DNA from 2 places in the Paenibacillus jiangxiensis genome. Region 2 is predicted to be linked to the other one. Evidence: a T-box and tRNA genes for the amino acid it is inferred to sense, from the RefSeq annotation. Region 2 holds a T-box; the other holds one or more tRNA genes.
The links. The T-box of region 2 lies ahead of leuS (leucine--tRNA ligase). A T-box ahead of a tRNA ligase gene usually reads a tRNA of that ligase, here a tRNA-Leu.
Positions count from the first base shown of each region.

Region 1 (5,970 bases), on a different contig from region 2:
GCAAATTCAGGATTCAGAATTGTCCTTTTGATGCCGGTATGACACAAACTCAATGTATTCCTTAATAAACCACTGCTCGTCCTTCGACAGCTCCCTGCTTTTGCTGTAGATATACGCAGGTAAGGATTCCGAAGCCTCTTCCGGTGTGCCTTTCCCCAAGACGAGCCAATCAAGACTGACATCAAAAAAAGCGGCGATTTCAATCAATTTGCTGGTTCCCGGTTTGGATTTCCCCCTTTTCCAGTCTCCCAGATTCCCCGTGCTAATAGCTAGCTGCTTGCAAAAAGCTTTTTTCGTCATTCCCTTGCGCTGGATCAGCATCTCAATGCGTTCATAAATGGATTGCATATGCACCCGCCTTCCTAAAAAAACTTCAAGCAAGACGACGTACGTAAGTGATTATAGATTGTAAAATGACGTAAATAAGTATATAATGGATTCAGATGATTTATTATAGCATGTTTCACCATGAATTACACCATAGGTAGCTAGAATTGGAAAATCGGTTAGGGGTGAAACTTCTTGAATAAAAAAAAGCCGATCACTCCATTCGGGTGGGCAATTAAACAGAGACTTACCGAGCTGCAATTGGATCAGAAAAGCTTTTGCGAGCTGCACGGAATCCCTCCGTCACGCCTGTCCAATCTGATTCACGGCACACGGAAAGCCGCCCGCTACAGACAGCTGGTTGCCAAACTCCTTGATATACATCTGAATGAAGAAAAATAATATGCAACCAATAAGCTGCTCAAAAATGCGTGCATCAGCAAGGGAGTGAAATCATTGTCCAAAACAAGATCCATCCATCTGATCGAAGCAGCCAATTCACTGCCCGCCCAAATCGTTGTAATCGATCGCAACGGCACCATTCACGCGGTTAACCAAGCCTGGGAGCAGGCCGGCATCGATAAAGGCACTCCTGCCGGCTATACCTGGCCCGGGACCTCCTACTTCGATATTTTGCCGTGGTTCTGCAGTGACGACAGCCTGGAAGCCGTTCAGACCCTGTATAAGGGGCTGATTAGTGTGCTCAAGGGAGATATCCCTCAATACAGCTGCGAATTCCATTGCAGGCATTCAACCGGGGAGCAGTGGTTTTTATTGCAGGCCGCTCCGGTTATGCAGCCGGAAAATAAGGAAATCGAGGGGATTGTCATTTCCAATACGGATATCACCCGCTTCAAACCGCAGGAAACAAGGCTCGTTCAAGCGATGAACCAGATCAGGACCATTCACGGCATGCTGCCGATCTGTGCCGTATGCAAGGATATCAGGAACAAAGAGAATGAATGGCAGTCAGTCGAGTCCTATCTGGAGAAACACACTCATGCCGAGTTTACACATGATATCTGCCCTGAATGCATTCGCAAGCTGTATCCCGAGTATTCAGCCAAACTGGATCTGAATCACGACAATTGACAGCAGTTCAAAAAGGCTTGCCGGCGATTATCTGCGGCAGGCCTTTTTGAATATCAGTCTGTTTCTTTTTTCTTCTTTTTCCGGTAAGCAGTAAATTCGATATAGTCGCGTATGAATACCTTTTCCTGCTCTGTAAGTTGATCAATTTGGCAATTCAATTGCCCCAAATCGTCAAAAAAATAAGACTCTTGCTTTTCGTTTACCATTTCACGCTTCGGAGTACGGCCCATCATGAGCCAGTCCAAGCTTATGTCGAAAAAGGTGGCAATTTCAATCAGCTTGTTGGTGCCAGGGGTTGTTTTGCCCCTTTTCCAGTCACCGAAATTGCCGGTACTGATCCCCAGCTGCTGGCAAAATGCCTTTTTCGTCATTCCCTTTTCAGCGATAAGCGCCTCAATCCGTTGATAAATCGATTGCATATGATTCCACCCTTCCATCCTAACTTTGCTTAAGATGCTGTTTAAAACCGGATATGTATACTCATAATATTATAACATACGACAAGGCAAGACCGTCCATATTCAATAATGAACGGTCTTTTTTCAACCTATTTTACTTCATCCACATGATCCAGCTTGAGCAGAATCGTTTTCAGTTCATTCAGACAACTGCACATTTGTACCAGATCCTTCTCCGGCAGTCCGGACAGCCTTTCTCTAATATCGAGCATCAATCGCTCACCTATTTCTCGAACCAGTTCATCCCCCTGCCGGGTTATTTCGACCTCCACCACCCGCCTGTCCGTCTCGCTTGGCTTCCTGGAAACCAACTCATACTTTACCAGCTTATCGAGCAACGGGGTCATATTGGGCCGCGAAATATTTAGCTGTTTGGAAAGCTCCGACACTGTCGAATGACGCATTTCGTGCATAAGAAACAACACATGGTAGTTACTATTCGATAGCGGAAGCGATGAGTTGGGAACCGGAGCCCCTTTCATCAACTTTTTTCTTATTAAAGGAAAAAGTCCCAACAGTCCTTCTGATATATCCTCCAGAAGATGGGATTTCATACCATTCACCATCATTTCTTAAAATTTCTTCCATATCCAATGAATCTTATTGTCCATATTATAACATCCGCTTGTCTGATTATACTCTTTGTTTCGATTTTTTGTAAACGGAATTTAACTCCTCTGAATTTTACACAAAATTTGTAAAGCAAAAAAATTCATCTCTATTACATTAGACTTAAAACAATTGAAAAAGTCGCTAAAATGAAAAAAATCCGATACAATCGCAAACGATTGCACCGGATTCCTTGCGTTGTTATGCGGTAGAGAGGACTCGAACCTCCACGGGCGTACGCCCACTACCCCCTCAAGATAGCGTGTCTGCCATTCCACCACTACCGCACATTAATGACCCGTAGGGGATACTCGCGCTGCACTCGAGACTGCGATGTATTCCTGACGAAGCTTATGCTCCGACGAACCCAGTGGGTTCTCATCCCTGGAGCTTTAAAGAAAGCTATGACCCGTAGGGGATTCGAACCCCTGTTACCTCCGTGAAAGGGAGGTGTCTTAACCCCTTGACCAACGGGCCATATTAGTTTGCCGTTATCGTGACGACAAGATAGAGTATATCAAATAGAATCCGGAGTGACAAGCATTATTTTAATTTTTTTTAGAATTAAATAGTTTCATGCAATTGCAAGTCAGAATGCATTGTAATTTCACTTATAATCACTTAAAATGAATTAAAATCACTTATATAAATTAAGCATTCATCTGTCAGGAGGTATCGAATGTACCAAGAAGAACGGATGCAGCTCATTTTGGATCATCTTCAGGCCAAGAAGCGGATTTCCATTGAAGAGATTTGCTCTCTGTTCGATGTTTCCCGTGATACCGCACGCAGGGATCTCGTCAAGCTGGACGAACAGGGGTCCATTATCCGCACCCGCGGCGGCGCCCTCCTGCCGAATCCGCTGCAGGACAAGATCGGAAACTACAAAGAACGGCTCATGAAGGTGTCTGAAGAGAAAAAGTTCATCGGCCGCGTGGCGGCACATTATATTCGTGATGGAGAGCACGTCATCCTCGACTCCTCCACTACGGTGCATGCATGCGCCGAATTCATTGATCAGCAAAGCTGCTTTATTATCACCAACTCCATTAACCAGGCGGATGTCTTATCAGACAAAAAAGGGGTATCGATCCACCTGCTTGGCGGTCAATTGGAAAAGGAGCACAGATATGTGTACGGATCAGCCGTCATTTCCACACTGTCCAACTATTTTGTTGATAAAGCATTTATCGGCGTGGGCGGCGTATCTGCGAGCGGCTTTACCTCCGTTCACGATGAGGAAGGTCTGCTGAAGCATCAAATGATGAAGCAGGCGCGCCAGGTGTTTGTGCTGGCCGACCATTCAAAGTTCGGCAAGGACTGTCCATTCCGTTTTGCCGAGCTCTCTGAAGTCGATTTCATCGTGACCGACCGCCTGCCTGAACCTGACATGCTGGAAATGCTGCAGCGACATGGAATAGAGGTCCTTATTCCTGATTTTAAAGACGAAGAGGAGCTGGAAGTATGAAATTAATTGCCGTGGATTTAGACGGAACCCTGTTGAATGCGGACAGCCGCATCAGTGAAGTGAATGCCTCGGCCGTCCGCAAGGCGCAGGAAAGCGGAATTACGGTGGCGATCGCCACCGGCCGTGCGGTATATGATGTACAGGAAAAGCTGAAGGAAGCCGGACTGAACACTCCTATTATCTCCGCGAACGGCGCAGCCGTTCACGACGATCAGAAGCGTCTCCTCGCCTCCTATCCGATGGACCGCAGTCAGGCTTTCTCCGTCCTGGCTTGGCTTGAGGAAAACGAATTTTATTACGAGGTCATGACCGACCAGGCCATCTATTCACCGCAGAAAGGGCATCAAATTTTAACGATTGAAATGGACCGGATACTAAGCGCCAATCCTGATCTCACCTTGAGGGAGCTTATTTATGCTACTGAAAAGCAATACACGCAGGCCGGTATTATACGGATCGCTTCTTATGAGCACATTCCGCAAGAGGCTGTAATCCATAACATTCTCGCGTTCTCTTTGGATGACCACAAACTTGAAAAAGGACGCAGCCGCTTCCGCAACGATTCCTCATTGACCATGGTCGTGTCCTCGGACCATAACTTTGAAGTGGAGGATACCCGGGCATCCAAAGGCAACGCCCTCTCCTATCTGGCCAGCCATTTGGGCATTCCCATGGAAGAGACGGTCGCCATAGGTGACAGCTACAATGATATTTCCATGCTGACATCCGCTGGCAAGGGCATTGCCATGGGCAATGCGCATAACGAGATTAAAGCCCTCTGTGAGGAAGTGACTCTGACCAACATAGAGAACGGAGTTGCCTATGCCATTGAACGCCTGCTGAAAGAGGCCTGCCCTTCCCCGTCGAATTCCTAATCTGTGAGGAAGCACCTAAATAGGTCAACCAGGAACTTCTGGTTGACCTATTTTGTAGGTGCTTTAAGATGATGCGTAGGCCAATACAGGGGCAGCATACACGAAGCTATGAGGTAAGTAGGGTGATGCACACAGCAGCGGAGAGAACGAAGCAATTCCGGAAAAGCGGCAGCGTTCGCCTTTGACCCCGAATTTCTTCCTCATAAAAATATTTCATTGAAATTCGGGGTCAACAGCGATGGGAGGAATGCTTCGTTCTCGGAGCGTCTCACAACAACCGAAAGGAGCGCCCTGGTCAGCCTCCATCACGAACGGGAACCCCAAAGTTGGGTGTTCCGTCCTCTTTCCAATGAAAGACCTGCGCCCGGGTATGACGGTTCGGATCGTACAGCGGGTCCCCGCTAATTTCTTTATAATTCCGCGCATGATAGATGAGCACATCCTCCCCCTCTTCATTTACGGTAAAGCTATTATGCCCCGGTCCGTACTGCCCTGTCTCTTCGCTCGTCCGGAAGACCGGCTCAGGCTCCTTGACCCAGGAGGCGGCATCCAGCAAATCGGCATGTTCATCCGCCCACAGCAAACCCATGCAGTAGTTGAAGTCGGTGGCGCTGGCCGAAAATGTAATGAAAATACGCCCGTTCCGCTTCAGCACAGCCGGCCCTTCATTCACGCTGAAGCCAATCACCTCCCAGTCATGCTCAGGCGTGGCAATCATCGTCTGCGGTCCGGTCAAAGTCCAGGCGTTGCTCATTTCTGATATGTATAGATTCGAATTGCCCGGAATGTCCGGGTCCTTCTGCGCCCACACATAATACCTGACCCCCCGACGCTCGAAGGTTGTGGCATCCAGGGCGAAGGATTCCCAGGCCGTCTTGACCTGCCCCTTCTCGGTCCACTCTCCCTCCAGCGGATTCGCGGATTCATTTTCCAGCACATACATCCGGTGATCGAATAAGCCATCCTTGGTTTCCGCCGTGCGGGCAGCGGCGAAATAGATATACCACCTCCCGTCGATAAAATGGATTTCCGGAGCCCAAATATTCGCGCTGAGCGGTCCTGTATCATATTTGCGCCAGGCCACAACCGGTTCGGCCACACTTAAACCTTCAATGGTGTCGGCACGCCGCACCTCAATCCT
Region 1 is NZ_JBJURI010000002.1:46,879-52,848, reverse strand. It holds gene ACI1P2_RS02095 (helix-turn-helix domain-containing protein) at 7-348, opposite strand; gene ACI1P2_RS02090 (XRE family transcriptional regulator) at 523-729, shown strand; gene ACI1P2_RS02085 (PAS domain-containing protein) at 784-1,419, shown strand; gene ACI1P2_RS02080 (helix-turn-helix domain-containing protein) at 1,473-1,838, opposite strand; gene ACI1P2_RS02075 (MarR family winged helix-turn-helix transcriptional regulator) at 1,967-2,281, opposite strand; gene ACI1P2_RS02070 (hypothetical protein) at 2,313-2,471, opposite strand; tRNA gene ACI1P2_RS02065 (tRNA-Leu) at 2,691-2,773, opposite strand; tRNA gene ACI1P2_RS02060 (tRNA-Glu) at 2,892-2,963, opposite strand; gene ACI1P2_RS02055 (DeoR/GlpR family DNA-binding transcription regulator) at 3,166-3,954, shown strand; gene ACI1P2_RS02050 (Cof-type HAD-IIB family hydrolase) at 3,951-4,829, shown strand; gene ACI1P2_RS02045 (glycoside hydrolase family 43 protein) at 5,125-5,970, opposite strand, start outside.
Region 1: it has a tRNA-Leu gene. The T-box ahead of leuS (leucine--tRNA ligase) is inferred to sense a tRNA for this amino acid. The anticodon was not compared.

Region 2 (5,970 bases):
AATTCGTTACAACATCTACAACACAACATCTACAACTGAATATATGGCTTCATCTTCAGCAGCATTTTGGATCCAATGCCTTTCACTTGGTCCAGATCGTCCACCTGCTTGAAGGGGCCGTGCGCATTGCGGTAGTCCAGAATGGCCTGCGCCTTTTTGGCGCCAATGCCCGGCAGCTCCATCAGCTCCGCCGCCGAGGCGGTGTTGATGTTGACCATTTTCCCATCAGAAGGGTGCGGCGCGGATGCATCCGTGTCCCCCGCGGGCTCAGCTGACTGCGGCTGAACAGCCACAGGAGGCTGCTGCTCCGTCACGGGAGCGGCTGTTTGCTTGGGGGACGTCTGCTCGACAGCCGTTTTCTCTACAGCCGTTTTTTCCGCTGCAGCGTCTTCAGCTTTAGGATCAGACCCGCCAGAGACTTCGCCCGTCCCCTCCCCGGTGGAAGACGCCTTTTCAGATATAGCAGAAACCGCCTTGCTCTCTTCTGCTGCCCGTTCCTCAATAACCGGGTTCAGCGGGGTCCATCCCGGCTCAGGTGCCGGCTCACGGCTGCCGGAAAATAAGATCAGCCCGCTGCCTGCGACGGCCAGCGCCACCGCAGCGGCATTCATTGCACGCTTCAATCCAATCAATCGTCCTCTCTCCATAGATATCAGACAGTCTCAAGCCAAAACCGCCTACTCCAAAGCTTCGTACTTTAGAAGCTGACGTCCCGCCCAAAAAGTCGTCATGATGTCCAAGGCCGGATGCATAAACTATGAAGAATAACTGCGGCTTATTCAACAGCTGAAAGGAGGACGTTAAGCATGAAGGTAGGTTTTATCGGGACCGGCAGCATGGGCAGTCTGCTCATAGACGCTTTTATTAACGCCGGCGCCCTGACCCCTTCGCAAGTTACGGCAAGCAGCCGTACATTTGCCAAAGCAGAGAAGCTCGCCCGCCGCCATCCCGGCCTGAACCTTTCCTTGCGGAACAGCGACACGGCGGCGGACAGCGATATTGTGTTTATTTGTGTAAAACCCCTGGAATTTAAAAGTGTGATCGACGAAATCCGCAATTCGGTTTCGCCCGAACAGATTGTTGTATCCATCACAAGCCCTCTGCTCATTGAAAGGCTGGAGAGCGAGCTCCCCTGCAAAGTATCCAAAATTATACCCAGCATCACGAATCTGGTCGGCAGCGGAGCCTCGCTATGCATACATGGCAGCCGCATCAACGAAGAGGACCGATATATACTGGAAAATCTGATGTCGGCCATCAGCAGGCCGCTCCGCGTACCGGAAGCGTTCACCAGAGTTACTTCCGACTTTGCCAGCTGCGGCCCTGCGTTTCTCTCCTATTTCCTGGAGCAATGGATTAACGCCGGCTCTGAACTGACCGGCATGGACCGCGGGCAGCTCTGTGAGCTCGCCGGTGAGATGCTGCTCGGCACAGGAAAGCTGCTGACTGAAGGCGGGTTCACTCCTGCCGAGCTGCAATCCAGGGTAGCCGTACCCGGCGGGATTACGGCCGAAGCGCTCAGTCTGCTGGAAATGAGCCTCCATAATGTGTTTCATGAGCTGATCAGAACCACACATGACAAGTATGAAGAAGACGTCCGCAGAGCAGACGCCTTATTCAGCTCGGAACAGCTTAACCGGCAACAATATTGACGAGTTTGCCGGGAACGGCAATGACCTTGCGCACCGTCTTGCCTGCAAGCGCCTGCCGTACATTTTCCAATGACATGGCATGCTCCTCCAGCGCCTTGGCGTCCAGATCCTTGGATACCGTCGCACGCTGCACGATTTTGCCGTTAATTTGCACAACGATTTCCACCTCGGCGTCCACGGTCCATGCCTCATCATATTCAGGCCACGGAACATACGAAATGGTGCCGCTATGTCCCAGCCGTTCCCAAAGCTCTTCTGCAAGGTGAGGCGCCAGCGGGGACAGAAGCTGCACAAAATGCTCCATACCTTGGCGCGGCAGGCTTTCCACCTTGTAGGCTTCATTGACGAAAATCATCAGCTGGCTGATCGCGGTATTGAAGCGCAGGTTCTCCAGATCCTCGGTCACCTTTTTAATGGTCTTATGCCAGGTGCGTTTGAAATCATCCGTTCCGCCGTCCGGCGTGATTTTGCTGTTCAGACTTCCGTCTTCCGAAATAAAGAGTCTCCATACGCGGGACAGGAAGCGATATATACCCTCTACGCCATTTTCGTTCCATGGCTTTGTGGCCTCAAGCGGCCCCATAAACATCTCGTACACGCGCAGCGTATCTGCGCCCTGTTCGTTAACAATATCGTCAGGGTTAACGACATTGCCGCGGGACTTACTCATTTTTTCATTGTTGGTGCCGAGAATCATGCCTTGGTTGACCAGTTTGTGGAACGGTTCCTTCGTCTCCACTACGCCCAGATCGTACAGCACTTTATGCCAGAAACGGGCATACAGCAGGTGAAGCACAGCATGCTCGGCGCCGCCGATATACAGGTCGACAGGCAGCCATTTGCGCTGCTTGTCTTTGGATACCAGCTCCTTGTCATTGTGCGGATCAATGAAGCGAAGGTAGTACCAGCAGCTTCCCGCCCACTGCGGCATCGTATTCGTTTCGCGACGCGCTTTCATGCCGGTCTCCGGATCAATCGTTTCCACCCATTCCGTCACATTGGCCAGCGGGGATTCTCCCGTACCCGACGGCTTGATGTGATCGACATCCGGCAGGACAAGCGGAAGCTGGTCTTCCGGAACGGTCTTCATCGTGCCGTCCTCCAGATGCAGGATCGGGATCGGCTCGCCCCAGTAACGCTGGCGGCTGAACAGCCAGTCCCGCAGACGGTAGGTCACCTTTCCTTGTCCTTTCTCCTGCTCCTCCAGCCAGGCGATCATTTTGGCGATCGCTTCTTCGTTGTGAAGTCCATCGAGGAAGTCGGAGTTCACGTGCGGACCGTCTTCGGTGTAAGCTTCCTTCGTTACATCCCCGCCTGCTACCACTTCAATAATGTTCAGGCCGAACTGCTTGGCAAACTCCCAGTCACGGGTATCATGTCCAGGCACCGCCATAATGGCCCCTGTACCATAGCCCGCCAGCACGTAATCGGCAATCCAGATCGGCAGCTTGGCCCCGTTAACCGGATTAATGGCGTAAGCCCCTGTGAATACGCCTGTTTTATCCTTAGCCAGATCCGTACGCTCAAGATCACTCTTGCGTGCAGCCTGCTCCTGATACTGCTTCACGGCGTCCTTCTGCTCGGCTGTTGTGATGACATCCACTAGCTCCTGCTCCGGAGCCAGCACACAGTAGCTTGCGCCAAAAAGCGTGTCCGGACGGGTCGTAAACACCGTCAAGCTCTGGTCATGGCCTTCAATCTCGAAATGCACTTCGGCACCCGTGGATTTTCCGATCCAGTTGCGCTGCATATCCTTAATACTTTCTGACCAGTCCAGCTCCTCCAGGTCCTCCAGCAGACGCTCGGCATACTCCGTAATTTTCAGCATCCATTGACGCATCGGCTTGCGGATGACGGGATGACCGCCCCGCTCGCTCTTGCCGTCGATGACCTCTTCATTCGCCAGCACCGTGCCCAGAGCCGGGCACCAGTTCACAGGCACCTCAGCCACGTAAGCAAGGCCGCGCTTGTAGAGCTGAATGAAAATCCACTGCGTCCATTTGTAATAATCAGGATCGGTGGTGCTGAATTCGCGGTCCCAGTCATACGAGAAGCCAAGCGATTTAATCTGGCGGCGGAAATTGTCGATATTCTTGAATGTAATATCGCGCGGATGCTCACCTGTATCGAGCGCGTGCTGCTCGGCCGGCAGGCCGAAGGCATCCCAGCCCATCGGATGCAGGACATTGTAACCTCTCATTCTTTTATAGCGGGACACGATGTCCGTTGCCGTGTAACCCTCCGGATGACCGACATGCAGTCCTGCCCCGGACGGATAAGGAAACATATCCATTGCGAAAAACTTCGGTTTGTCCGGATCCTCTCCGGTGCGGAATGTTTTATTCTCTTCCCAATGCTTCTGCCATTTCGGTTCAATGTTTTGCGGCTGATAGCCGTGCTTCGGCTGTGTCGTTTCACTCATACTGATTTCCTCCTCATACGGTCTGCAACAAAAAAAACCTCCGCATCCCGTAGCGTGTCTGCGCTAGGGACGAGAGGTTGTTTCCCGTGGTACCACCCTAGTTAGTAGCTGGCGTTCTTCACCGCTACTCCCTTAAGCACCCTGTAACGGGGGTGATCCGATGCGGCTTACTTGCTTATGTACAGAGAGGCTGCAGCCTTCTGTCCCGCGTTGACCGCATATCTCCGAGGCGAGTTCATTCCGCTCGTCAACCGGCTTGCACCAACCGCCGGCTCTCTAAAATGACCAAGACAAAATTACTGTTCCTCATCAGTGATTTTTAACGCAAATATTGCCACCATTATATGAAATACAACTCGATATGTCAATGCCGGCTCTCACAGGCCATTATATCCTGGTTTATCGGGCAATATTCGACAGACAGAGACTAATGGCTTAGGCACAGAGGTTTATTTTTGAAGAAGGGTGCATTTTTATGTTGAAACCGCTTCCATTTTTTGAAATAATCGTGCTACAGCAGCGAATTGACAAACAGGAATGTCGACATATGGATGTAGTGCAACCAGTGCAGACTCAAGCTTTGAAAATCAGAGTATGAGGAGGATTGGCCAATGCGTAAAGTATGGAACTGCATCGCTTTCACTGCTGTTGTGCTGTTGCTTAGTTTTATTTCTTATTCACCAGGTGATCGCGCCTATGCTGCCGATTACACCCAGGGAGTGTCTGTTTCGGGTACGACGGCAACCATCTGGTTCGATTCCAATGTGAATACAACATGGGTGGATGTTCATTACAAGGTCAATTCAGGCGAGCAGCAAAATTTGAGAATGAGCTATGACAGCAGCACCACAAGGTATGTCCAATCGATTAACAATGTAGCCGCGGGCAGTGTAATCACTTATTTTTTCACCTATAACAACGGAACTCCAGCATATGATACCTCATCCTTCACCTATACGGTCCCCTCAGGCGGGACTACAGAACCGGACAATCCATCCGGCGGCACATCCATTTATGACATTGCAGCATCGTCCATCCCCGGCCCGACCGGCAATGGGAAGCTAACCTTCCGCTTGCTGAACGGAACCAATGGCGCATACAGCGATCAGCAAATCTATTGGGGTGTTCTCGGCATCAACCCGGAAAACGGGCGCTGGAGCTATCTGGATGCCTCGGGCCAGCTGCAGCCGATTTCCACAGCATTAAATGACGCCCCAGGACATCTGAGCAAAAAAGGAAATAATTATGCGAATATTTATCATACTCTCTCCAACTCTTATGTAAATTTGCCGAAAATTACGTCAGGCCGCATGTTCATCTGCGTCGGGTCTCCGTGCTACATTAAAACCTATGACACCGGCTTTGCGGGCCCGGACATCAATAACCCGACCGACCCCAACCGGGACATTTATTTTGATTTCATTGAGTTCACGGTAGATGATGCAGGCTATCATGGCAATACGACACGTGTGGACGGCTTCGGCTTCCCGATCCAGCACAGGCTGGTCAACCGCGCCGGCAACTATGACCGGACCGTGGGCGAGCTGGAATCCGAAACGCGGGCGGGACTGTTCCAGAAATACCGGAATGAGGTGCCGCAACCTTTTAAAGCGTTGGCCGATGTGCAGGCTCCTTACCGCATTGTAGCGCCGATTCACGGTTCGTTCGCCTCCGGGGGCGCCAATGCCAGCTATTTTGCCGGTTATTCCGGCTACAACACCCAGGAAATTCTGCTTTGCAACGGTGCACTGCAGGAGGATTCCGCCAAATGCTCAGCCATTAACCGCCACGTCTATGAAAATCCGGCGAATTGGAATAATGTTTCGGCCTATTATCAAGCTGCTCCAGCCAACTTTTACGCCAAATTCTGGCATGATCACAGCATAGACCGCCTGG
Region 2 is NZ_JBJURI010000018.1:48,649-54,618, forward strand. It holds gene ACI1P2_RS17615 (ComEA family DNA-binding protein) at 30-629, opposite strand; gene comER (late competence protein ComER) at 807-1,652, shown strand; gene leuS (leucine--tRNA ligase) at 1,633-4,074, opposite strand; T-box leader at 4,137-4,396, opposite strand; gene ACI1P2_RS17630 (glycoside hydrolase family 64 protein) at 4,686-5,970, shown strand, end outside.